3 regions of the Paenibacillus sp. Soil724D2 genome follow, and region 2 is predicted to be linked to each of the others. Evidence: riboswitches for the same ligand, from Rfam matches in the RefSeq annotation. Region 2 holds a riboswitch; each other region holds the start of a gene.
The links. Region 2 has a riboswitch for ZMP and ZTP ahead of ASG85_RS03310 (DJ-1/PfpI family protein). Riboswitches for the same ligand answer to the same signal wherever they lie in the genome.

Region 1: it holds a riboswitch for ZMP and ZTP, as region 2 does, so the genes downstream of both, rpiB (ribose 5-phosphate isomerase B) here and ASG85_RS03310 (DJ-1/PfpI family protein) in region 2, are expected to answer to the same signal.
Region 3: it holds a riboswitch for ZMP and ZTP, as region 2 does, so the genes downstream of both, ASG85_RS13250 (bifunctional 5,10-methylenetetrahydrofolate dehydrogenase/5,10-methenyltetrahydrofolate cyclohydrolase) here and ASG85_RS03310 (DJ-1/PfpI family protein) in region 2, are expected to answer to the same signal.

Annotation. Positions count from the first base shown of each region.
Region 1 is NZ_LMRY01000031.1:50,024-57,243, reverse strand. It holds gene prmC (peptide chain release factor N(5)-glutamine methyltransferase) at 1-113, shown strand, start outside; gene spoIIR (stage II sporulation protein R) at 1,224-1,982, shown strand; gene ASG85_RS23750 (L-threonylcarbamoyladenylate synthase) at 2,045-3,118, shown strand; gene ASG85_RS23745 (manganese efflux pump MntP family protein) at 3,183-3,743, shown strand; gene ASG85_RS23740 (low molecular weight protein arginine phosphatase) at 3,800-4,393, shown strand; ZMP/ZTP riboswitch at 4,470-4,550, shown strand; gene rpiB (ribose 5-phosphate isomerase B) at 4,654-5,112, shown strand; gene ASG85_RS23730 (TIGR01440 family protein) at 5,128-5,733, shown strand; gene glyA (serine hydroxymethyltransferase) at 5,793-7,043, shown strand; gene ASG85_RS23720 (ABC transporter substrate-binding protein) at 7,183-7,220, shown strand, end outside.
Region 2 is NZ_LMRY01000001.1:707,185-714,404, reverse strand. It holds gene ASG85_RS03330 (Ger(x)C family spore germination protein) at 1-391, shown strand, start outside; gene ASG85_RS03325 (GerAB/ArcD/ProY family transporter) at 418-1,518, shown strand; gene ASG85_RS03320 (Ger(x)C family spore germination protein) at 1,515-2,639, shown strand; gene ASG85_RS03315 (hypothetical protein) at 2,751-2,972, shown strand; gene ASG85_RS03310 (DJ-1/PfpI family protein) at 3,557-4,138, opposite strand; ZMP/ZTP riboswitch at 4,201-4,279, opposite strand; gene ASG85_RS03305 (GlcG/HbpS family heme-binding protein) at 4,430-4,903, shown strand; gene ASG85_RS03300 (sugar phosphate isomerase/epimerase family protein) at 4,964-5,794, opposite strand; gene kduD (2-dehydro-3-deoxy-D-gluconate 5-dehydrogenase KduD) at 5,795-6,547, opposite strand; gene ASG85_RS03290 (DeoR/GlpR family DNA-binding transcription regulator) at 6,566-7,220, opposite strand, start outside.
Region 3 is NZ_LMRY01000012.1:29,846-37,065, forward strand. It holds gene ASG85_RS13220 (polysaccharide deacetylase family protein) at 1-65, shown strand, start outside; gene racE (glutamate racemase) at 184-993, shown strand; gene ASG85_RS13230 (M14 family metallocarboxypeptidase) at 1,237-2,112, shown strand; gene ASG85_RS13235 (hypothetical protein) at 2,215-2,424, shown strand; gene ASG85_RS13240 (hypothetical protein) at 2,468-2,668, opposite strand; gene ASG85_RS13245 (hypothetical protein) at 3,173-3,352, opposite strand; gene ASG85_RS13250 (bifunctional 5,10-methylenetetrahydrofolate dehydrogenase/5,10-methenyltetrahydrofolate cyclohydrolase) at 3,479-4,330, opposite strand; ZMP/ZTP riboswitch at 4,393-4,472, opposite strand; gene ASG85_RS13255 (FAD-dependent oxidoreductase) at 4,551-6,800, opposite strand; gene ASG85_RS13260 (helix-turn-helix domain-containing protein) at 6,924-7,220, shown strand, end outside.

The DNA.
Region 1 (7,220 bases), on a different contig from region 2:
CGGAGGCTGTGGCGGCGATGCTGCGCGCCGCCGCTGACTGGGACGAGATCCGATTCGTGCCGGATCTGCAGGGCATTGATCGCCATGTGATCGCGATCCGTTCGCGAGACTAGAGGGAGTTCGTAGCGTTGTGAAAGAACGCGATAGTTTTGTATGGCACAGAGAAATTGGTGTCTGTTAAGAGTGTTTTTCATCGCTACAGCAACTTGTATGAATTGAAGACTCACTATAGCGATGTTTTTCACTCTTACAGACAAGTTATCAGGTTGTTTCGGAGAAATTGGTGTCTGCTAAGAGTGTTTTTCATCGCTACAGCTACTTGTATGAGTTGAAGAGTCACTTTAGCGATGTTTTTCACTCTTACACACAAGCTATCAGGTTGTTTTGGAGGAATTGATGTCTACTAAGAGTGTTATTCATCGCTACAGTTACTTGTATGAGTTGAAGAGTCACTTTAGCGATGTTTTTCACTCTTACAGACAAGCTATCAGGTCAGGTTGTTTTGGAGGGATTGGTGTCTACTAAGAGTGCTTTTCATCGCTACAGCTACTTGTATGAGTTGAAGAGTCACAATAACGATGTTTTTCACTCTTACACACAAGCTATCAGGTTGTTTTGGAGGGATTGGTGTCTGCTAAGAGTGTTTTTCATAACTACAGCTACTTGTATGAGTTGAAGAGTCACAATAGCGATGTTTTTCACTCTTACAGACAAGCTATCAGGTTGTTTTGGAAGAGAGGAATTGGAGTCTGCTAAGAGTGTTTTTCATCGCTACAGCTACTTGTATGAATTGAAGAGTCACTATAGCGATGTTTTTCACTCTTACAGACAAGCTATCAGGTTGTTTTGGAGAAATTGGTGTCTGCTAAGAGTGTTTTTCATCGCTACAGCTACTTATTTGAGTAGATGAGTCACTTTAACGATGTTTTTCACTCTTACAGACAAGCTATCAGGTTGTTTTGGAGGAATTGGCGTATGTTTAAGAGTGTTTTTCATCGCTACAGCTACTTATTTGAGTAGATGAGTCACTTTAACGATGTTTTTCTCCCTTAAACCCATCTCCTCCAACCAAATGCCACCTTTTTCCGCCACCCAACTTCCATTGAACTCCCCCCAATTCCAACTCTATCAATTTTCGAAAATTTAAATAGATTACTAGGTTTAGCTCCTCCTCTTATTGCCCATACTGGCTAGTAGAAGCGAAGGGAAAGGGGCTTTTCCTCATGGTTAAGAGAACTAATCGTCAATCTTATAAATCTTTATTATTAGTAGTTTTTGCACTTATTGTTATGATAACTTGTTGGGAATCGAATCGTTCAAATGCGGCGGTTATTTCGCCTACGATACCGGAAGAATCAATTCGTTTACGTATTCTAGCAAATTCGGATTCGCCTCAGGATCAAGCGTTGAAACGCGAGATTCGTGATGCTATTATTGCTCGTATGCAGGAGTGGGTCGTTGGACCACAAACGCTGGATGACGCAAGGACCGTAGTAAAAGCCCATTTGTCCGAGTTTGATATCCTTGTTGGACAAATGATTGAAGCGCGTGGCTACAGCTATTCACATACCGTTGAGCTTGGTAAAGTCCCTTTTCCAACGAAAATGTACGGGAATGAAGTGTACCCAGCGGGAGAGTATGAAGCGCTGCGTGTGACGATTGGTACGGGGGAAGGTCAGAACTGGTGGTGTGTGTTGTTTCCGCCATTATGTTTCGTGGATTCCTTATCCGGAGAAGCAGTAGCATCAGCTGCTGTAGTAGCGAAAACGGAGGGTGATGGGAAGGTGCAATCCTCTCCAACACCTGCAACGAAAGTCAGTAAAGCTGCTTCAACAGTTAAACCCGACAAGTCTAACTCTGTCGTTAAAGACAGTAAAGCTACACAAGAGGAAGAAAAAACGGAATCCGTTGATGCAAAGCAGCCACAAGTTAAGTTTTTTATCTGGGAAATGGTGAAGAAGATTGTATCGTGGTTCAGCTAAGAAAATTCACCCCGTGTGTGTTTGTTTGAGGATCAGAATTTTATTTGAAGTTAGGATGATAGATGATCGTGACAAAATACTGGAAAGTGGATCAGGGGAAAGGGACCGAGATAAGTGGCTATTTGGCTGAAGCAGCCCTGCTTCTCCAAAGTGGTCAAACAGTAGCCTTTCCTACAGAGACAGTATATGGTCTTGGGGCAGATGCTACGAATACGGCAGCGGTTGAAGGGATTTTCACAGCAAAAGGTCGGCCTTCGGATAACCCCCTCATTGTCCATATTGCCGATGTCGAACAGCTTTCAAGTTTAATTCTTTCTGATCGTGTAACGTCGGATCATCGCCAGCTTATGGAGGTTTTCTGGCCGGGTCCTCTTACCATTGTGCTGCCTGTGAAAACAGGTGGCATTTCGCCGTTAGTTACCGCTGGTCTAAAGACTGTGGGTGTGCGAATTCCGGATCATCCCGTGGCTTTGCAGCTTCTTCGTGAAGCGGGACTTCCCATAGCCGCGCCGAGTGCCAATAGCTCAGGCAGACCTAGTCCAACACTCGCCTCACATGTCAGAGATGATTTGGATGGTCGGATTGGCGGGATCGTAGATGGTGGTGCAACGGGAGTTGGTGTCGAGTCAACTGTGATCGAGCTTGTAAATGATGAGCTGTACATTTTGCGTCCCGGTGGTGTTACGGCAGAGCAGCTGCAATCGGCACTGCCTACTATTCGGATTCATGAGCCAGAGCGGGAAGAGGTGCAAGATTCCGAAACACCGCGTGCTCCTGGGATGAAGTACACACATTACGCACCAAAAGGATTTATGCATATCGTTCAAGGTGGAGATACAGAAGCTGTTGCTGAATGGATCCAAAACGATCTTGATGCAGCTAAGGCGCGTGGTGAGTCAACGGGTATTCTTACTTTTGAGGAGAGAGCCTCTCGTTACCATGCTGATTTGGTTATTGCCTGCGGATCGTTATCGCAACCGGAAACAATCGCTCAGGATCTTTATGCTGCGTTAAGGCAATTTGATCAAGAAGGTATTCAATATATTGCTGCAGAGGGTTGTCCAGAAACGGGGATTGGCCTTGCGGTTATGAATCGACTTCGTAAAGCAGCCGGTCATCGGCTTGTACGTGTTTAGCTAGCATGATTCCCTGTTTGTCCGCATATCTTGAGAGAGAAACGTGGACAAGGGGGATAGTGCTATGCTCGCATCTGGGGTGGAGTTTGGGCAGCTGGTAACAATTATTATTATGGCGATTGCTTTAGGCCTGGATGCTTTTTCCTTAGGGATTGGCATAGGGATGAAGGGTATTCGTTTGATTGATATTATGAAAATTAGCTTCGTGATTGGTATATTTCACGTTCTCATGCCTTTGATGGGTATGTTTATGGGGCAATATGTTTCATTGCTGCTCGGGAATGTCGCTACAGCGGCTGGGGGATGTTTACTCATTCTTTTGGGATCGCATATGGTGTATAGTTCGATTCGTGGAGAAGAAGCAACTTCATTTGATCATAGGTCAGCTTGGGGATTAACGATCTTCTCACTTAGTGTCAGTATTGATTCATTCTCTGTTGGTGTATCCCTAGGTATGTTTGCTACAGACATCGTGTTGACGGTGCTGATATTTGGTTTGTTTGGAGGCTTGCTATCTATTGCAGGTTTATTGATTGGCAGGCGGGTAAGCGGCTGGGTAGGCGAGTATGGTGAGGCGTTTGGCGGGCTAATTTTGCTCACCTTTGGGATCAAGTTTTTACTGTGATACAATAGGGTATAGAAAGTTTTCATCTTAGCTTATGCTTACGATTAGGAGGGATCATGTTGCGAATTCTATTTGTTTGTACAGGAAATACGTGCCGCAGTCCATTAGCAGAAGGTTTGCTGCGTATCAGAGTGCACCAAGAAGGGCTTGCGGCGGAGGTTCGTTCAGCAGGGGTATCCGCGGTAACGGGCGGTCCAATTTCCCGAAATAGTGCATCGCTTTTACAGGAAGCGGGATTCAAGGAGCCCATTAGTTCTTTGGCGATCCAAGAGTCTGAAGTGAATTGGGCTGATCTCATTTTGACGATGACGATGGGGCATAAGCGTACGGTTATCCAGCGGTTTCCGGATGCGATTGAGAAGACTTTTACGCTCAAAGAGTACGTAGAGGATGACGCTCATATTTTACAGGCGATTGAGGAAAGGGAGCAGCTCGTTACGGAGCTTCAGCTCAAACAGGCTCTTTCACAAGCAGTTTCTGTAGAAGAAAGAAACCGCATTTTTAAGCTTGAACATGCGATTCCTGACTTTGATATTTCTGACCCGTTCGGAGGTTCCATAGAGATTTACCGACAAACGGCTGAGGAAATCAGCGGGAGTTTAGATAAATTGGTTCAGAAAATACGTGCACGAAATGAAGGCTCCAAATAACCCAGGTTCTAGATATACGAATTGCGGATACATCTTTACACATGGGGTAGAATGCGATAAAATAGAGGTATCAATCAAGACTCAATGTAACTGGCGACGAGTGGGAGCAACCACAATGGAGCATTGAGCTATACGGCCGGTCGCCTGGGCAAAAGAGCAACGCGCGTTTTCTAGCGTGTCCGCTCTTTTTTTCGTTTTCTGGTGAGCTTTGGGATATAATAGGATGGTCGAATTCGAACAAGCAAAGGAGCGTTCTATTCATGAAAATTGCCTTAGGTGCGGATCATGCAGGCTATCGTTTGAAAGATGTTATCATTCCTTTTATTGAGTCATTAGGTCACCAAGTCGTCGATTATGGCTGCAGCTGTGCAGATTCGGTCGATTATCCCGACTATGCGCTTAAAGTTTGTGAGCAAGTGGTATCAGGCGAAGCTGATAAAGGTATTCTGATTTGCGGAACGGGTATCGGGATGTCGATTGCCGCGAATAAAGTTCCGGGCATCCGTTGTGCACTCGTACATGATCTTTTCTCAGCGAAAGCGACGCGTGAACACAATGATACGAACGTACTAGCCTTAGGTGAACGTGTTATTGGACCGGGTGTAGCTGAGGAAATCGTGAAAATCTGGCTCGAAACCGAGTTTTCTCAAGGTGTTCGTCACCAGAATCGCATTAACAAAGTGCAAAGTATCGAAGACCGTTTCACACTGCATCCATAGGAACGGGGGATCATGATGACAGATTCCATTCTTTCTAATGTTGCCGAGGCTTTGGAAACAAATCTTCGGGAATTGGTCAAAGTCGGCAATCTCAGATCGGGTCAAATTCTGATTATCGGGACAAGCACGAGTGAAATTCTCGGGCATAGGATCGGTACATCAGGAACGCTGGATGCCGCCAAGCCGATCTTTGAAACGGCGCAGAGCATAAGCCGCGAGTTCGGGCTGCACTTAGCCTTTCAATGCTGCGAGCATTTGAACCGTGCAATCGTTATTGAGGAAGAGCTGCTATTGCATTCGCCTCAGCTTGAGCCTGTCTCTGTCATTCCGGTGCCAAAGGCCGGAGGTTCGATGGCCTCCTATGCGTACCGCCATTTCGCGAAGCCGGTCGTTGTCGAGACGATTCAGGCACATGCCGGCATCGATATTGGCAGCACGCTTATTGGGATGCATTTGCGCCGAGTAGCTGTGCCGGCAAGGCCGCCGGTCCGAAACATTGGCCATGCCTATGTGACGATGGCTTTTACCCGGCCTAAGTTGATTGGCGGTACAAGAGCTGTTTACCTACCTGATGAAGCGGAACAACTCTATCAAACAGCCGCACCCGATGCGGATTGTTAGCCATTACCTCTATGAATAAAGACTTAACAAATAAGACTACCCTGTAGGAGGAATTTAAAATGACAAACTTTTTGAGCAAACAAGATCCAAAAATTGTAGAAGCGATGAACCTTGAGCTTGCCCGTCAACGTGACAAAATCGAGCTTATTGCATCCGAAAACATCGTTAGCCAAGCTGTTCTTGAAGCTATGGGTACAGTACTAACGAACAAATATGCTGAAGGTTACCCTGGCAAAAGATACTATGGCGGCTGCGAGTACGTAGACATCGTAGAAGATATCGCTCGCGATCGTGCAAAAGAGCTTTTCGGTGCTGAGCACGCGAACGTTCAACCGCATTCCGGCGCACAAGCCAACATGGCTGTTTACCTGGCAGCTCTAAACCCTGGAGATACGGTACTGGGTATGAACCTGGCACATGGTGGTCACTTAACGCACGGTAGTCCAGTGAATGCTTCTGGTATTCTCTACAACTTCGTTGCTTATGGCGTAAGCGAAAAAGATTTCCGCATTGATTACGACGATGTTCGTAAAGCTGCGTTCAAACACAAGCCTCGCATGCTCGTAGCTGGCGCAAGTGCTTACCCGCGCACGATTGATTTCGAAGCTTTGGCTTCCATCGCAAATGATGTAGGCGCGCTGTTCTTCGTCGATATGGCGCATATCGCGGGTCTTGTTGCTGCTGGTTTGCATCCGAACCCAGTGCCGCACGCACATTTCGTAACGACAACAACGCACAAAACGCTTCGCGGTCCTCGCGGCGGTATGATTCTTACGCGCAAAGCTTGGGCAGCAGCGATCGATAAAGCCGTTTTCCCTGGTACTCAAGGTGGTCCTTTGATGCACACTATCGCAGCTAAAGCTGTTTCCTTCGGTGAAGCTCTGCAACCAGATTTCAAAACATACGGACAAAACGTGATCAACAATGCGCAAGCATTGGCGACTGCTTTAACAGCTGAAGGGATTAACCTTGTTTCCGGCGGTACGGATAACCACTTGATGCTGATCGATTTGCGTAACTTGAACATTTCGGGTAAAGACGCTGAACACGTTCTAGACGAAATTGGCATTACTGCAAACAAAAACGCGATTCCTTTTGACCCAACAAGCCCGTTCATCACTAGCGGTATCCGTCTAGGTACACCGGCTGTAACATCCCGCGGTATGAATGAAGAAGCGATGAAAACAATCGCGAAAGTAATTGGACTTACCCTCAAAAACCCGAAAGATGAAGCTGTTCTTGAGAAAGCACGCGGCTTAGTGAAGGACCTGACAGCGCAATATCCGCTTTACCCAGGTTTAACTTACTAATTCTGATTTAAAAATAGGTTCAGGCCGGCTCTCTGGAGTCGGCTTTTTTTTCATCCTTTTATCCGTCCAGGGACTGTTGACGAAAGTATGGGGGCAGACCTATACTTCTTGGTAATTCGTGTAAAAGGAGGTTGCATCCATGCAGCTTGTTTTACAGTACGTGCAGTTGAAAACAAC
Region 2 (7,220 bases):
GATCGGGCCGTTCCACACAGATAAATTAAGTCTAAATGCTGAAAAAATAAAAACGAAAGTCAAGACTTCCTACAAAAATGACAAGTTTCAATTCGATATCCATATTACCATGCGCGTTGGTCTATCAGAGCTAACGTTCCCTTACGATGTGAGAAGTCAAGGAAAAGATTTGGAGAATAAAATTAATATTCAATTACAAAAGCAGTTGGAAAGTCTCATACACAAAATACAAGCGGATAAAATTGATCCGATGGGGCTTGGGCTTTATGCCCGAGCGCATGAATATAGCCATTTCAAGAAAGTGGAAGATAATTGGGGTGAGACGTTGGCCAAAGCTGACATTCATGTTTCCGTGAAGACAACCATAGGAGCTATGGGAACAGTGAAGTAAAAGATTAACTCGGAGGGGGACAGCAAGTGAAAAAATATGGCTTGAATGAAATCACCTTCATGCAGTATATCTTTCTCAACTTTGGTATGGTATTGAGCATCGGTTTTTTGTCGCTGCCGCGCGTATTATCCGAAAAAGCAGGTACGGCTGGCTGGATTGCTCTTATCGTCGTTTGGGTTATTTCCATGGCAGCGAGTTTAATCGTCGTACAAGTGATGAAAAGGTATCCTGACGGGACTTTGCTGGATTTAGTGACAGTGTATTTGGGTAAAGGGGCAGGCAAAGTTGTGGCCATCCTATTTGCCCTGTATCTCTGTTACTACGGATACACGGGGCTTGTATATACCGTATTGATTGTTAAACAATATCTTTTGCAGCAAACTCCAGCTTATATCATTATGATTCTGCTGCTCATTCCCACTTATGTCATTGTGCGAAACGGACTTCGCATTTTGGGCAGATATGTGGAATTGGTTATGCTTCTATCTTTATGGATTCCTATTGTGTATTTACTTCCGCTTAAGGATGCCCATTGGCTGCGGCTGTTTCCTGTACTTAAGGAAGGATGGGAGCCTGTATTCGCGGCGGTACCGAGCACTTTTTATTATCATATCGGATTCTCAACCACGTTTATCTTGTATCCGTTTCTCAAAAATAAGCGGATGGCCTCCATCGGTCTTGTTATCTCGTATACATTGACAATGCTTATGTATTTATTCATTACCATTATCTGTTTCGCCTACTTCAGCACAGATGAAATTATGGAATACAACGAACCTACGATCAATGTATTGAAAACGATCGAGTTTACATTTATATCAAGGATCGAAGTCATATTTATCGCGTTTTATCTTCTTATCTTTTCATTGTCTTGGATACCTACGATGTACATGAGTGTTTTTTGTACAACTTGGCTAATCGGAAAGCAAGACCACCGTAATCATTTACGGCTGCTATGGGTGTTCATTGCCGTAGGCACGTTTTTCTTTATGCCTACTGTTTTTCAGAGTGAAAAGATGAATACTTTACTTGGTCAGATCGGTTTGGGTGTTGAGTACATAGCCCCTGTTTGTTTACTTTTATATGTAAGTATACATGATCGATTTAAGTGGAGGAAGCACTTATGAACAAGCGGATGCTGAATGTTATATTCATCTTCTTGCTTGTTTCTTTCGTCCCTGGATGCAGAGATCGGTTAGATTTGGAAAATGCTACAAACAATCTCGCCTTAGGGGTGGATTTAGATAATGAAGACAACTTACTTTTTTATTTGCATAATCCCGTGCACGGCAGAGGTATTAAGAATGAAAATCTAATAGTCAAAGTAGAGTCGCAAACGATTCGACAAGCAAGGGGAAAACAGGATGAACGAGCACCAGGTGTAATTACAGGTAGAAAGGTTCAGGTCATGCTTATCGGAAAGCGCATCCTCGAGCACGAAGATTGGTTCCAGATGCTTGATGTCTTCTTTCGCGATATGAAAAATCCATTAACACCAAGGATCATCGCTGTTAATGGACCTATTTCCGACATTATGTACTTAAATCCGAAAGATCAACCCATTTTACCCTTATTGCTTCGGGGGATGATTGATACGAAGAGTGCTAGATCGGAGACGGTACAAACAACGCTGCAGAATCTGCATTGGCAAATGTTTGAAAAAGGAGTGACGCCCTATATCTCAGAAATTCAGTTGGACAAGGCCAAACGGATCATGCTAACTGGCGCAACGCTGCTGGATCATAAAGGGAAATATAAAGCTTCTCTGGACAAAGAGGAAACCATTTTACTTCAAATATTGAATAAAAATGCAAAGAAGTCTGTTAACTTAACACTTACGATTCCTGGGCGTGAAAAGAGTGGTCCCATCCAAACAGACCATGTAAGTATTATGGTTCAAAGCATGAAAAGGAAGGTTAAGACTTCATACCAACAGAACAAGTTTAGGTTCGATATCAATATTACAATGCCAGTTGATCTTACTGAACTTTTGTTCCCTTTTGATGTGCGAAAGAATGGCAAAGAGTTAGAGGGATTGATTTCTGAACAAGTGAAAAAGAAATTCGAGAACCTCATCAAGAAGATACAGGAGCAGCATATAGATCCTATCGGGCTTGGTCTCAACGCACGGGCTCATGAATATAGAAAATACAAGAAAGTAGAGGAACATTGGGGAGAAGCGCTATCAAAGGCTGACATTCATATTTCCGTTAAGGTAAATATACGAAGCATGGGGCCTTTGAAGTGAATGGACTAGGAGTTGGTACTCCGCTTTGAAAGATAGTCGAATGGATTGGAAGTAAATATTTGCGTTTTTCTTCTTATGCCTTTACACTTAAAACAAAAATGGAGTGGTGAAATGAGTAAAGGTAAAGTTTGGAACAAGGGTAAGCGCAACGGGGGTGGCGGACCAGCGCCTGGAACGGGTTATAAGGAAAAGCTAGCAGCCACCATGCAAGCGGAAGGTAAACCAGTTGAAATTATCGATCTTAAGAATCCGATTAATCAGGTTCAACGCATGAATCGTGAGAATTGGGTCGAGAGACCCGTTCGTGTTAATCGTGAACAACCTAAAAAATAATGCTGATAAGCCTATCCAGACACTTTATGAGTGTTGGGTGGGCTTATTTATTTGTTTTGGGTCAGGCGGGAGTGGAGTTTACCCATTGCTTGGAAGATGAAGATAGGGATTCGGCTCGAGTGAGGGTGGATTTCCAGGTTTACAGTGGATGTGGGGAATAGGGGAGAGAATTGTTGTACAGCGTACAACAATTCCTATCCATTCACCTGGGCTAAAGTGAAGATGTTGTATTTCGTACAACAATTCAGCCTAATTTCCTGCTAAAATGCTACTTTTGGCTGGAATTGTTGTATTTGGTGCAACAATCGCGAGGAAAATGTGGATTCCCTCGCTTAATGTTGTATAAAATGCAACAACATTACATGGATGAGCGAGTAAGTAAACAAATATTTGAACATATACGTCTTGGCTACAGGTATACACATTCACCCAAACACCCAAACACCTAAATACCCAACACCCAACACCCAACACCCAACACCCAACACCCAACACCCAACACCAACACCAAAACCAAAACCAAAACACTCTCTCGCTCAAACTAATGTAAGCCGTTTATCCTTAGTCAGCTTATTACTCCAAATTCACATTAAACAACTGTCCGCTTGATAGTAGGGGTAATCCATCTTTTGTTGAACCTGCTGCACGAAAAGTGAATCAGTAAGAGATTCAATGACGAATAATCCTAAATCAATAGAGGCTGAAACGCCGCCACCGGTAAAGAGATTTCCGTCTCGGACGATTCGTTTTTTAACGACTTCGGAACAGTATGGTGTCAATAACTCGTAGGCGGAAGGATTGGTGGTTGCTTTTTTTTCATGTAGGAATCCGGCTGCACCTAGTAACAAAGCACCTGTGCATACAGAAACCTTGTAAGTCACATTAGCTGAGGTTTGAAGCCAAGTGATGAAGGCAGAGTCGAATCTAAGGCTTCTCGTTGAAAATCCGCCAGGTACGAACAAGAGATCATAATCCGATAGATCGGGATAGACATGTGTTACCTTAACGGTTAAGCCTCGGTCGTCCGTAATTTCCTCCTTATTGGAGCAGAAATCCCAAGTGACGTTCTCTTTGGCCCCCATAATCCCCATCCATGTGATAGCTTCATAGAAGCCAGCGAAGTCTAACGTGGTCATTCCATCGAATAGTACGAATGCCATTTTCATAAACAGCCACCTGACCTTTCAATTGTCATAGAAGCACAAAAAAGCATTTGATTAAGGATCAAATACTTTGCCCAGGCGTACGGCTGTTTGCGATGTGCTCCCTCATGGTTATCCATGTTTACGCCAGTCACACATCGATTTAATTTTTATAATCTTACAATTGCCCGCACCGAAATACAATATCTTTTTTCAAGTGACGACCATGACATAAACCCTTCACGTCCCCATATGAATGGAAGAGGCGTTTGTTGCGCACGTCATAATGGCAGTAAAGCAGGGAGGGATTGACTTATGAAATCGGTTTTTAAGCTTGAAGTAGAGGAAGCGAGGGTCATGATCGCAGCAGGCATACAAGCGGCAATAGAAGCGAATGCAGCCGAAACGATATGTATCGTAGACGATGGCGGGTATCTAATTGCGTTAGAAAGAATGAATGGCGCTCGCAATACGAGCCCTGAAATCGCCATAGCAAAGGCGTTTACAGCTAGCGGTCACAGGCGCTCTACGCATTTGTTCAATCAACCCGGTGGCCCAGCGACCATCCATGGTGAGGCATTTGGTATTCATGCCATGATGCCTGGTAAATTTGCTATCTTCGTCGGGGGGCTTCCGATTGTGGTGAACGGGAGTGTCATTGGCGGAGTCGGTGTAAGTGGAGGGAATGGAGAGGATGACATTGCGGTGGGGGTTGCGGCGTTAAAGGCGCTGCAGTCTTATTTGGGTAACACGTATGAAGTCATGACAGAGCCTGATATAAAGAAATAGGCATCTTTTCAAAAAGGAAAGCCCCAGTCCCTCTGATGATAGAGAGAAAAGGGCTTATTTTTAACTCATAAGGCTTCTTACATATTGAAAAGTTTCATCAAGCGTATCATCAGCAAGCTGTTCTAAGGAGATGTCGATCCCCGGTTTTACCCGGTGCAGCATCTCTAAGAACGTTTTCGTTTGGAAAATACCCTTACCGGATCGTACCTCTTGCCGTTTGTTGTTCTGAATGACAACATCTTTAAGATGGGCAAGGACGATACGGTCACCGAAAGCAGCAAATGCCTGTTCCAGAAAAATTTCTTGTGACTCAACAGCAGTAGGTGGCATTAGATTCACTGGATCAAACACAACCCCCAGATTACTGGAAGGAATCTCATCCAAAATCCGAACCATTTTCTCAGTACTAGACAACGTGTGAGTGAAAACAGGTTCGAGTCCGATGAAGACACCCCAACGTTCCGCTTCTTCCGCTAATTCTTCAACTGTTTGCTTGAGGGTTGTCCATCCCATGGCCTCATAAAGCTCGGAATCCTGTGAGAGGTACGTCGTTAGGTCAGCTGTTTCCGTCGCAACGATAGAGGTACCAAAGTCTCTGGCGAAACGCAGATGCTCTTTGAACCGGTTGATTTCATGACGCCGCTGCTGGGGATCAGGATGAATCGGGTTAATATAACAGCCAAGCACGCCAATCCGGATACCAGCACGGTGGAATTGCTCGCCAATGTGGTTGGCCAGAGCAGGGCTGAGCCTACCGAGGCTGGTGTCAAAATCACTGATTGCTTTGCTGAGTGCCAGTTGAACGAAGTCAATGCCTCGTCCGCTTAGCTTCTCTGTTAATTGCTTCAATGGAAGATGGCCGACGGTATGGGCTAACGTACCGATTCCCATCTATCTAGCCATCCATCCGCCGTCCACGCACAGTACGTGTCCGTTCATATAATCCGATGCATGCGATGACAAGAACACAACAGGACCTTTCAAATCCTCGGGAGAGCCCCAACGGCCTGCCGGAATTCGGTCTGTAATGGATTGTGTACGTTTCTCATCTTTGAGGATAGGAGCTGTATTATTCGTCGTCATGTAACCAGGGGCGATGGCATTGATCTGGATACCTTTCCCGGCCCACTCGTTCGCTAAAGCTTTGGTCACGCCAGCTATAGCATGTTTACTCGCTGTGTAGCCAGGAACATTAATGCCTCCTTGGTAGGTTAGCATGGAAGCGATGTTCACGATCTTGCCGCTGCCGCGCTCAATCATGTGACGGCCAATTAGCTGACATAAGAAGAAGGCAGAGTTCAAGTTCAGATCAATGACATCGTGCCAATCTTGACGTGCATGGTCAACAGCCGGCGTACGTCGGATGATTCCGGCATTATTCACGAGAATATCGATGCCGTCGTAGATACCGTTAGCTTTATTTACAACATCCTCAAGGATGTCTTCGTTGCTAAGGTCAGCTGCGATCAGCTCGGCTTTGCCGCCTAGTGCTCGGATGGCTTCTACCGTTTGAACGCTTTCGGAAGAGGATACAGCAATGACATTTGCTCCTGCTTCAGCAAGGCCAATGGCCATGGCTTGACCAAGACCGCCGGAAGCGCCGGTTACGAAGGCTGTTTTGCCTGTTAAATTAAAAAGTGTCATGAAGGTTACTCCTTTTTACTATTGAGTTACGATCTGAATACCAGCATCACGGTATTGCTTGGCAATTTCAGCGGGTAGGGCACTGTCTGTTAGGATCATAGCAACTTCAGACAAGGAAGCGAACGTTCGTAAGGCACATTGGCCGAATTTGTAATGATCGGCAACGCCGTAAACCGTTGCGCTGGATCTAATCAATGCACGTTTATAATCAGCATGATCACTTGTGTAGATGGTAAAGCCGTGCTGCAAATGAACGCCAGTAGCAGAAATGAATGATTTCTGAATGTTGAGCTTATTCACATAGTCCACGGCTTCAGGACCTGCGAGCATGTTGCGCAGACGGTAGCCGCCTGGAACAACCAGACGGATTTCTTCCTTATGCAAGAGCTCGGACATAATAAATAGATCATTCGTTACAACAGTAAGCGGCTGATTCTCCAGCCGCCTAGCAATTTCAAGTGTTGTACTTCCGCCATCGAGGGCAATGATATCTCTTGGTTGAATGTATCGCAGAGCTATCGTCGCGATTTCGGATTTCTGATCGGCATGCTTAATGATCGGCTCTTTCGTTGAAAGTATGCCTAGCTGATCACTTTGAGCGAGCACCGCGCCGCCATGAATGCGGACAAGCAGCCCTTTTTCCTCGAGTTTGGCCAAATCTTCGCGAATCGTT
Region 3 (7,220 bases), on a different contig from region 2:
GTATCTGTAAAGAGATCAAGAAGAAAGGCTATGAATTCGGAATTGTGAGTGAACTCCATACCTAACAAAGTAGGTGTCCGACTAGAAATCTGATACGTTCACCTAGGTACCTTTCAGCTTGGACACTCATATCCTATTCATGTGGTTACGTAATTCATTAACCGGCAAAGGAAGCGGATAGGTGTGCAGCAAGCGATAGCCGTACTAGACTCGGGAGTCGGAGGATTGACTGTAGTAAAAGAACTTATGAGACAGCTTCCGCAGGAAAAAGTGATTTATTTCGGAGATACAGCTCGAAGTCCGTATGGTCCCCGATCTGCTGGAGAAGTGAGAATTTTCACGCGGCAAATCGTCGAGTACTTAATTCAATTTAATCCTAAAATGATTGTTATCGCTTGTAATACAGCAACCGCAGTGGCTATAGAAGATATTCGTGAACAGGTATCAATTCCTGTGATTGGCGTTATTTTGCCAGGAGCGAGAGCAGCGATCAAAAATACGCGAAGCGGTATCATTGGGGTTATCGGTACGGATGGCACAATCCGCAGCAAAGCATATGAACATGCATTAAGGTTGATTTCGCCGAACATTCAAGTATATAGCGAAGCTTGCCCGCTGTTAGCGCCGTTCGTAGAAAAAGGGCTTTTCGGTGCGGATGGTGCAAACGCGATTGTCGAGCAATCGCTCAGACAGCTAATCGGCAAGCCGATAGATTGCTTAATTCTAGGCTGTACCCACTACCCTTTTCTAGTGGAGTCCATTTCTCGTGTCATGGGACCAGAGGTGACCTTGATTTCTTCGGCGGACGAAACGGCAAGAGAAATCAGTACGATCCTTTACCACCGCGACATCCTGGCATCATCGGGGCAGCTTCCTATCCATCAATTTTTTTGCAGTGGTGAGTCCGAATTATTTAAGAAAATTGCGCAGAATTGGCTGAAAGAGCAAATTTCGATAACGCCTGTCGTTTGGCAGGTGCCTAATATTTTATAGGTGATGTGAATAGACCCTAATGGGGTCTATTTTTTATTTTTAATGGGAACGAAGTTTCATAATTATCAAAACTCAAAAATTTGATTTTAGAGTCATTCAGAAAATGGATTCCGCAACATGACTCGTACGTCCAGCAATCGCATAAGGGAGCATTAGGTATCTCCGCATGAATCCGCATGATTCGAAGCCTGCGGGCATAATCATAGCCATACGAACTAAGTAAATGGGCTGTGAGGTGGTCGTGTGTTAGGATACGGGTATTGGACACTTTGTGAAGAACTGAACCGGCTCTGCAAGATATATCCTTTTCTTCATGTAGAAGAGATAGGCGCAAGTGTGATGGGGAAAAGCATACCAGCTCTGCGAATTGGTCAAGGTACGAAAGAGATGCATTTCAACGCAGCGCTCCATGCCAATGAATGGATAACGACCCCGTTATTAATGCAATTCGTGGAAGACCTTGCTTGCTCCTATGCAAGAGGGACGGCTTGGCATGGCAGCAACATAAGGAGGCTCCTATCGGAGTATTCACTTTGGGTTGTACCCATGGTGAATCCTGATGGCGTGGAACTTGTTCTGTCTGGTGTTAATGAGGAACATCCCTACCAAGAGCCGTTGTTGCATTGGAATGGAGGATCACTGGATTTCAGGAATTGGAAGGCCAATATTCGCGGTGTTGATCTCAATGACCAGTTCCCTGCACACTGGGAGGAAGAGGCAGTGCGTAGAGAGAAGGTTGGACCTGGTGAGCGTGATTACGGTGGAGAAGCACCGTTAACGGAGCCGGAGGCGGCAGCTTTAGCTCAATTTACAGAATGCCATGACTTTGAGCTTGTCATTGCGCTGCATACCCAAGGTAGGGAGATTTATTGGAATTATCGCGACTATGAGCCACCGGAATCTGAAGTATTTGCCGAGCGATTAGCCCTAGCCAGCAGCTATCAGGCTGTTAAACTGACGGACAGTGACGCGGGTTACAAAGACTGGTTCATCCAACAATTTCGTAGACCCGGCTTTACCGTTGAAGTAGGATTTGGGGTAAACCCCCTGCCAGTGGAGTCTTTCGCAGCACTGTATGAGGAATTGGTTCCTATCCTATTGACAGCGATGGAACTTTAAAATTTGTCATAGACAAGTATAACGAACTTGAGCATGCTTCCCAAGAACCGTTCCGCCCAGACTTCATATACTGAAGGAAGGAAACTGTTGGGAGGCGTGGATATGGCACCACCTAAAGGGAAGGGTAAGGCATCCAAGAAGAAAGAACTTTCATCCAGAGTACAATACACGATGAGGCTTGTGGAGTCGTCCACATGTGCGGTTTGTAAGACACCGTGCACAAGAGGACTTCGGTACTTGGCCATGATGTCTGAGCCAGGAGCCGTTGGTAAAGGTGTTCCGTGTATTTTGACAAGAAGAAAAGTCACCTAATGCAAAAAGTCCACGCCCTTGTTATTTAAGGCGTGGACTTTCTTTATTGCGGGATATGTTCGCTTGGGATGGAACACTTATTTTCAATAAAACGAATTTGATTCTCAAGTCGATTCCGATGCTCTTCTTGTTTTTTGTCGGAAGAGGCTGCTTGCCCTTGGAATTGTTCAAGTTCTTGTTTTAAACTATGCAGGTCAGAGCCCGCATTCGCACAGTCATAATTGCTTTCTAACTGATCGAGCATATATCGGCCTCCTGATATGGAATATTGTTATTTCTTACCTTTCTTGTTGCTGCTCTGATCTTGTGTTCGAGTCGTTGTATTTTGTCTGGCGTGCCCTTGCTGCTTATGATCTTCTGACATTTGGTTGTTCACTCCTTAAAATGTAGGATTTTGGACGGTGCGTGATTATTATAAGCATTCGGCTGAATTTGATACGAAAAAAATAAAAACCCCGCGAGCGATTAAAGATCGTTCGTCAGGGCTGAGCTGTGGATGTGAAATGTTGCCGTTAACTCTAACCTTTCTTATTGGTTTTCTGATCTTGTGCACGTGCCGTTGTATTTTTTTGGGATTGTCCTGTTTTTTTATGAGATTCAGACATGGTTGTTCACTCCTTAAAATGTAGGATTTTTGCGCTGCGAGATTATTATGAGCATTCAGCCGAATTTGATGCGATAAAAATAAAAAGCCCCGCGAGCGATTTGAAATCGATCGTCAGGGCTATGTGCGATGAGTGGGTATGGATTAATGGTTCGGTGTCAGCAATTTATCTTCTAAGGATTGTTTAACCTTCTTGATCGCATCTGTCTCTAATTTGTGGTTTTGGTTAAATTTAGTGCCTGTCAATGCAAGCGCTTCCTTAACCGTCATTTCCACACGAATCAATTCTTCACCTTGCGGGATTTGCACGGAATTGTTGGGCATTTGTATCACTCCTATGTCAACTTTTTGAAGTGGAAACCTTGATTTGATGCACTTTTAATATAACACACCATGTAAGGTTAAACAAGGGTTATTAAGACCTATTTTAGAAAAAAGAATGTCGGAAACTCAAGTTATAAGATTGCTTTTTTCGGCAGCAAGAACGGTGTGTTTGAGCAGCATGGCAATGGTCACCGGGCCAATTCCAGCAGGGACAGGGGTAATTGCACTAGCTTTTTTTAGACAAGCTTCGAAATCGACATCGCCAATGTTGCCAGCATTATATCCAGCATCTAAAACGACAGCACCTTCCTTAATCCATGCTCCTTGAATAAAAGCAGGTTTACCAACTGCTGCAACGACAATATCAGCTAACCCGATAATTAGGGGGAGATTATTTGTTTTTGAATGGCAAATGGTTACGGTTGCGTTTCTATTCAGCAGCATAAGTGATACGGGTTTACCTAGAATCGGACTCCGACCAACGATTACTGCATGCTTGCCTTCAATTGGAATCTGATAATAATCCAGAATAGCTAGAATGGCTGCCGGGGTACAGGATGGAAAGCTGGCCGCTCCAAAAGCATTTTGAGCAAAGCCCAGCAGGGTAACGCCATCCACATCTTTTTCGATCTGAATGGCTTCAAACGCGGCTCTTTCATCAATATGGTGCGGAACCGGATGCTGCAATAAAATACCATGGATCTGAGGATCCGCGTTTAATTGTTGAATAACAGCAATAAGCTCCTCTGTTGTAGTTGCTTTATTTAGGTGGATTCGTCTGGAATCAATGCCTAACCGCTTGCATGCGCTGCTTTTCATACGTACATAGGTTTCGGAAGAAGGGTCATCGCCAACAAGTATGGTAGCTAAACACGGTAAGACACCTCTTACGGACAGTTGGTTGATTCTTTCGACTAGAGTTTCGTTCATGCTTTTCGCGACACGTGTACCATCCAAAATTAATTTTTCTGAATTCATTTTACCCTCAACCCTTCATTTGTTTGTAAAAACATAAAGAGGTAAGGGGGATGAATCCCCCTTACCTCTGCCCAGGCGTACGGCTGTAAGATCAATGTGCTTCCTCATGGGTATCCATGCTTCGCCAGTCACACATCAACTTTTAATTGATCTAATCATAATGGAAGGTTATGGAATACGCAACTCTTATAATGCTTTAAGGGTGTTGATAATTGCTTGATCAACCATAGCAACGAATTTCTATAATTTCTGCCCGTTCCGTCCCGTTCGTCGCTTCAACGACCACACGAAGTCGATCAGTCGTCACAGCTTCCGGCAAAAGATGAACATGATTACGTGTATGATTATCGAGCCTATCAGCGACTGTGGTCCAATCACCGCCGATGAAGGCCTGTATTTTATAGTCTTTGACCAGTTCAGGAATGATCTCGAATTCCGTCCGATGATGATGCAAATTAATTAAATCTTCATTCACGTCATCATTGAAAGTGAGATGTACACTTCGAATCTGCACAGCCTCTGGCCAACTGGCTTCAAGCCATTCAGGCTGGGAGACCTCAAGGCCGGCTGACGACCATAGATGAGGGCCTCCGTAAGGACGCTTATACCCATCGGCAGCTTTATCGGCTGCGAATGCGGATGTGGGTGAGAGCAGACGGAAGCAGATTGGCTTCCGAATGAAGGCATTCGCGCTCCAATCAATGACAGGCTGATGATGATGCATGTCACCGAAATCTGCGCTGTCTTCTGATGCAGCATCATGTTTGAAGGACAGCACGCCCGTTTGTGGTCTAGCGGATAGATGGATGGAAAGCGCCGGGTTGCTTCTGAGAATGATAAAAGCATTCTGAGCGGTTTCAGGATGCCAAGAAAGTGCAGCCTTTACCCACTGTTGAGAACCCTTAGCCACAGCTACTTGAATGGACGTCATCTGTTTGTGCGGGACGTAGTTCTGCGGCTTCCCAGTGCTCCAGAGCTCGACTGTCAGCTCCGTTGCCTCCGAAGCATCCAGCAGCAGCTCGATGCCGTCAATGAACGGATCTGCCGGCACAAGAAGCGCTACATGCGCGTTCAGCGGCAGCACCGACGCAGATTGCTCTAGCGCAAGTTGCGTCAAGGTGCTGGACGCCGTCATCTCTGCGCGTAGCACAAGATCGGCCGCATCCGCGTTCTTCAAACCGAGGACGGCTGCATCCTGTCGAAGCAGCGTCTGCTGAAGCTCGCTCAAGTGGTTGCTGTGCAGCTCGCGTGGGGAGATGCCCTTTGCCGCGCAGAGCGCGGCTCCTGTGCCCGCGGCTTCGCCAATGACGGCACACGTCGCCATGACGCGAGTCGTGCCAAAGGCAACGTGGGACGCGCTGATGTTGCGTCCCGCCATCAGCATATTCGTCACGTTGACGGAGTAGAGGGAACGGAACGGGATATGATAACTGCCGTCCATATGCATATGTTTAGAACCTTTGGCTGTGGCATACATCCCCTGCGGTGGATGTAAATCGATGGACCAGCCACCGAAAGCGACACGGTCTTCAAACTGCTCCTGTGCGATGATATCGTTCTGATTGAGCACGTAGTCCCCAACGAAACGACGATATTCCCTTTTCCCCGGAATGGAGCCGATCCATTCGAGCGTCAGGTTTTCACTCTCGAATTTACCGGAATTTTTGATATAATCCCAAATACCATAGATAACTGAGGACAGCTCATCCCTGATTCGCTCGTTTTCATGAACAACATCGTGCTCACCGCCCCATTCAATCCACCAATAAGCGCAGCCATTATCTCCGCTGCGAATGACGCGTTTCATGGGAATGGACGTTTGAGTGATGTCTTTCGCGAAGCTTGGTGCGATATATTTGACCGGGCGGCCTGCGTCTTTTGTATAGAACAGCAGGGTGCTTCCAAGTGTAATATCGTCCGCGACGAGCGGTGCCCATTCCTCATTAAACTCCTCTTGGGCTTCACGCCCAATACGATACTTCGCACCTGCGAGGAAACCGACTAGCCCGTCACCTGTACAATCAAGGTATACACGGCTATCGAAACGGATACGTCGTTCAGATCCCATCATCCAGCCTGTGACAGAACGAATCGTTCGACTAGTCTCGTCACCATCGGCGTGGACCTCATGGACATCCGTGTTTAAAAACAACGTGATATTCTTCTCTGCTTTGACTTTTTCCAGTACGATGAGGTCCCAGATATAAGGGTTTCCGTCGATATTACGGTACTGATTCTCCACAAATAGTTCACCCATGATGCCGGTTTCTCTAGCATTTCGATGAACTCCGTGAGAGGTAGCGCCGCATACCCAGACGCGAACCTCGCTGCTGGCATTACCGCCAAGTACAGGACGATTTTGGACGAGAGAGACGCTTTGGCCTAACCGAGCTGCAGCGATTGCCGCGCAAACACCTGCTAATCCTCCACCAACTACGGTTATGTCTGATAAAACAATTTCATGTTTCATAACTCAGCACCTCACTAGTTTATAGGATGTCTATAATTTCATTGTATAATATCCTATTTCCATTGAACATGCAGACAGTTACAATAGACATATACTTTATTTCAATATTGAAGGAGTGAAACAGTGTCTATTCGTGATGTGACTATGAAGCTCATCTCCCATGTCTATTGGCACCGTAAAGTGGAATTTATGCTAGAGGAAGATGAGTATCCTTGTTGGACGATATTTGCCGTAGAAGATGGCAGATTCTTCTATCGAGTCGGGGAGCAGAAAGGCGAAGCGAAGTTCGGAGACTTTGTCATATGTCCGCCCCATACCGTGTTTCGGAGGAAAACTCTCGAACCCCTGTCCTTTCACTTCCTGCAGTTTGTATGGTTATCTGAACCCAGTGTTGGCGATGAAGCCTTCTGGAAAGGAAAG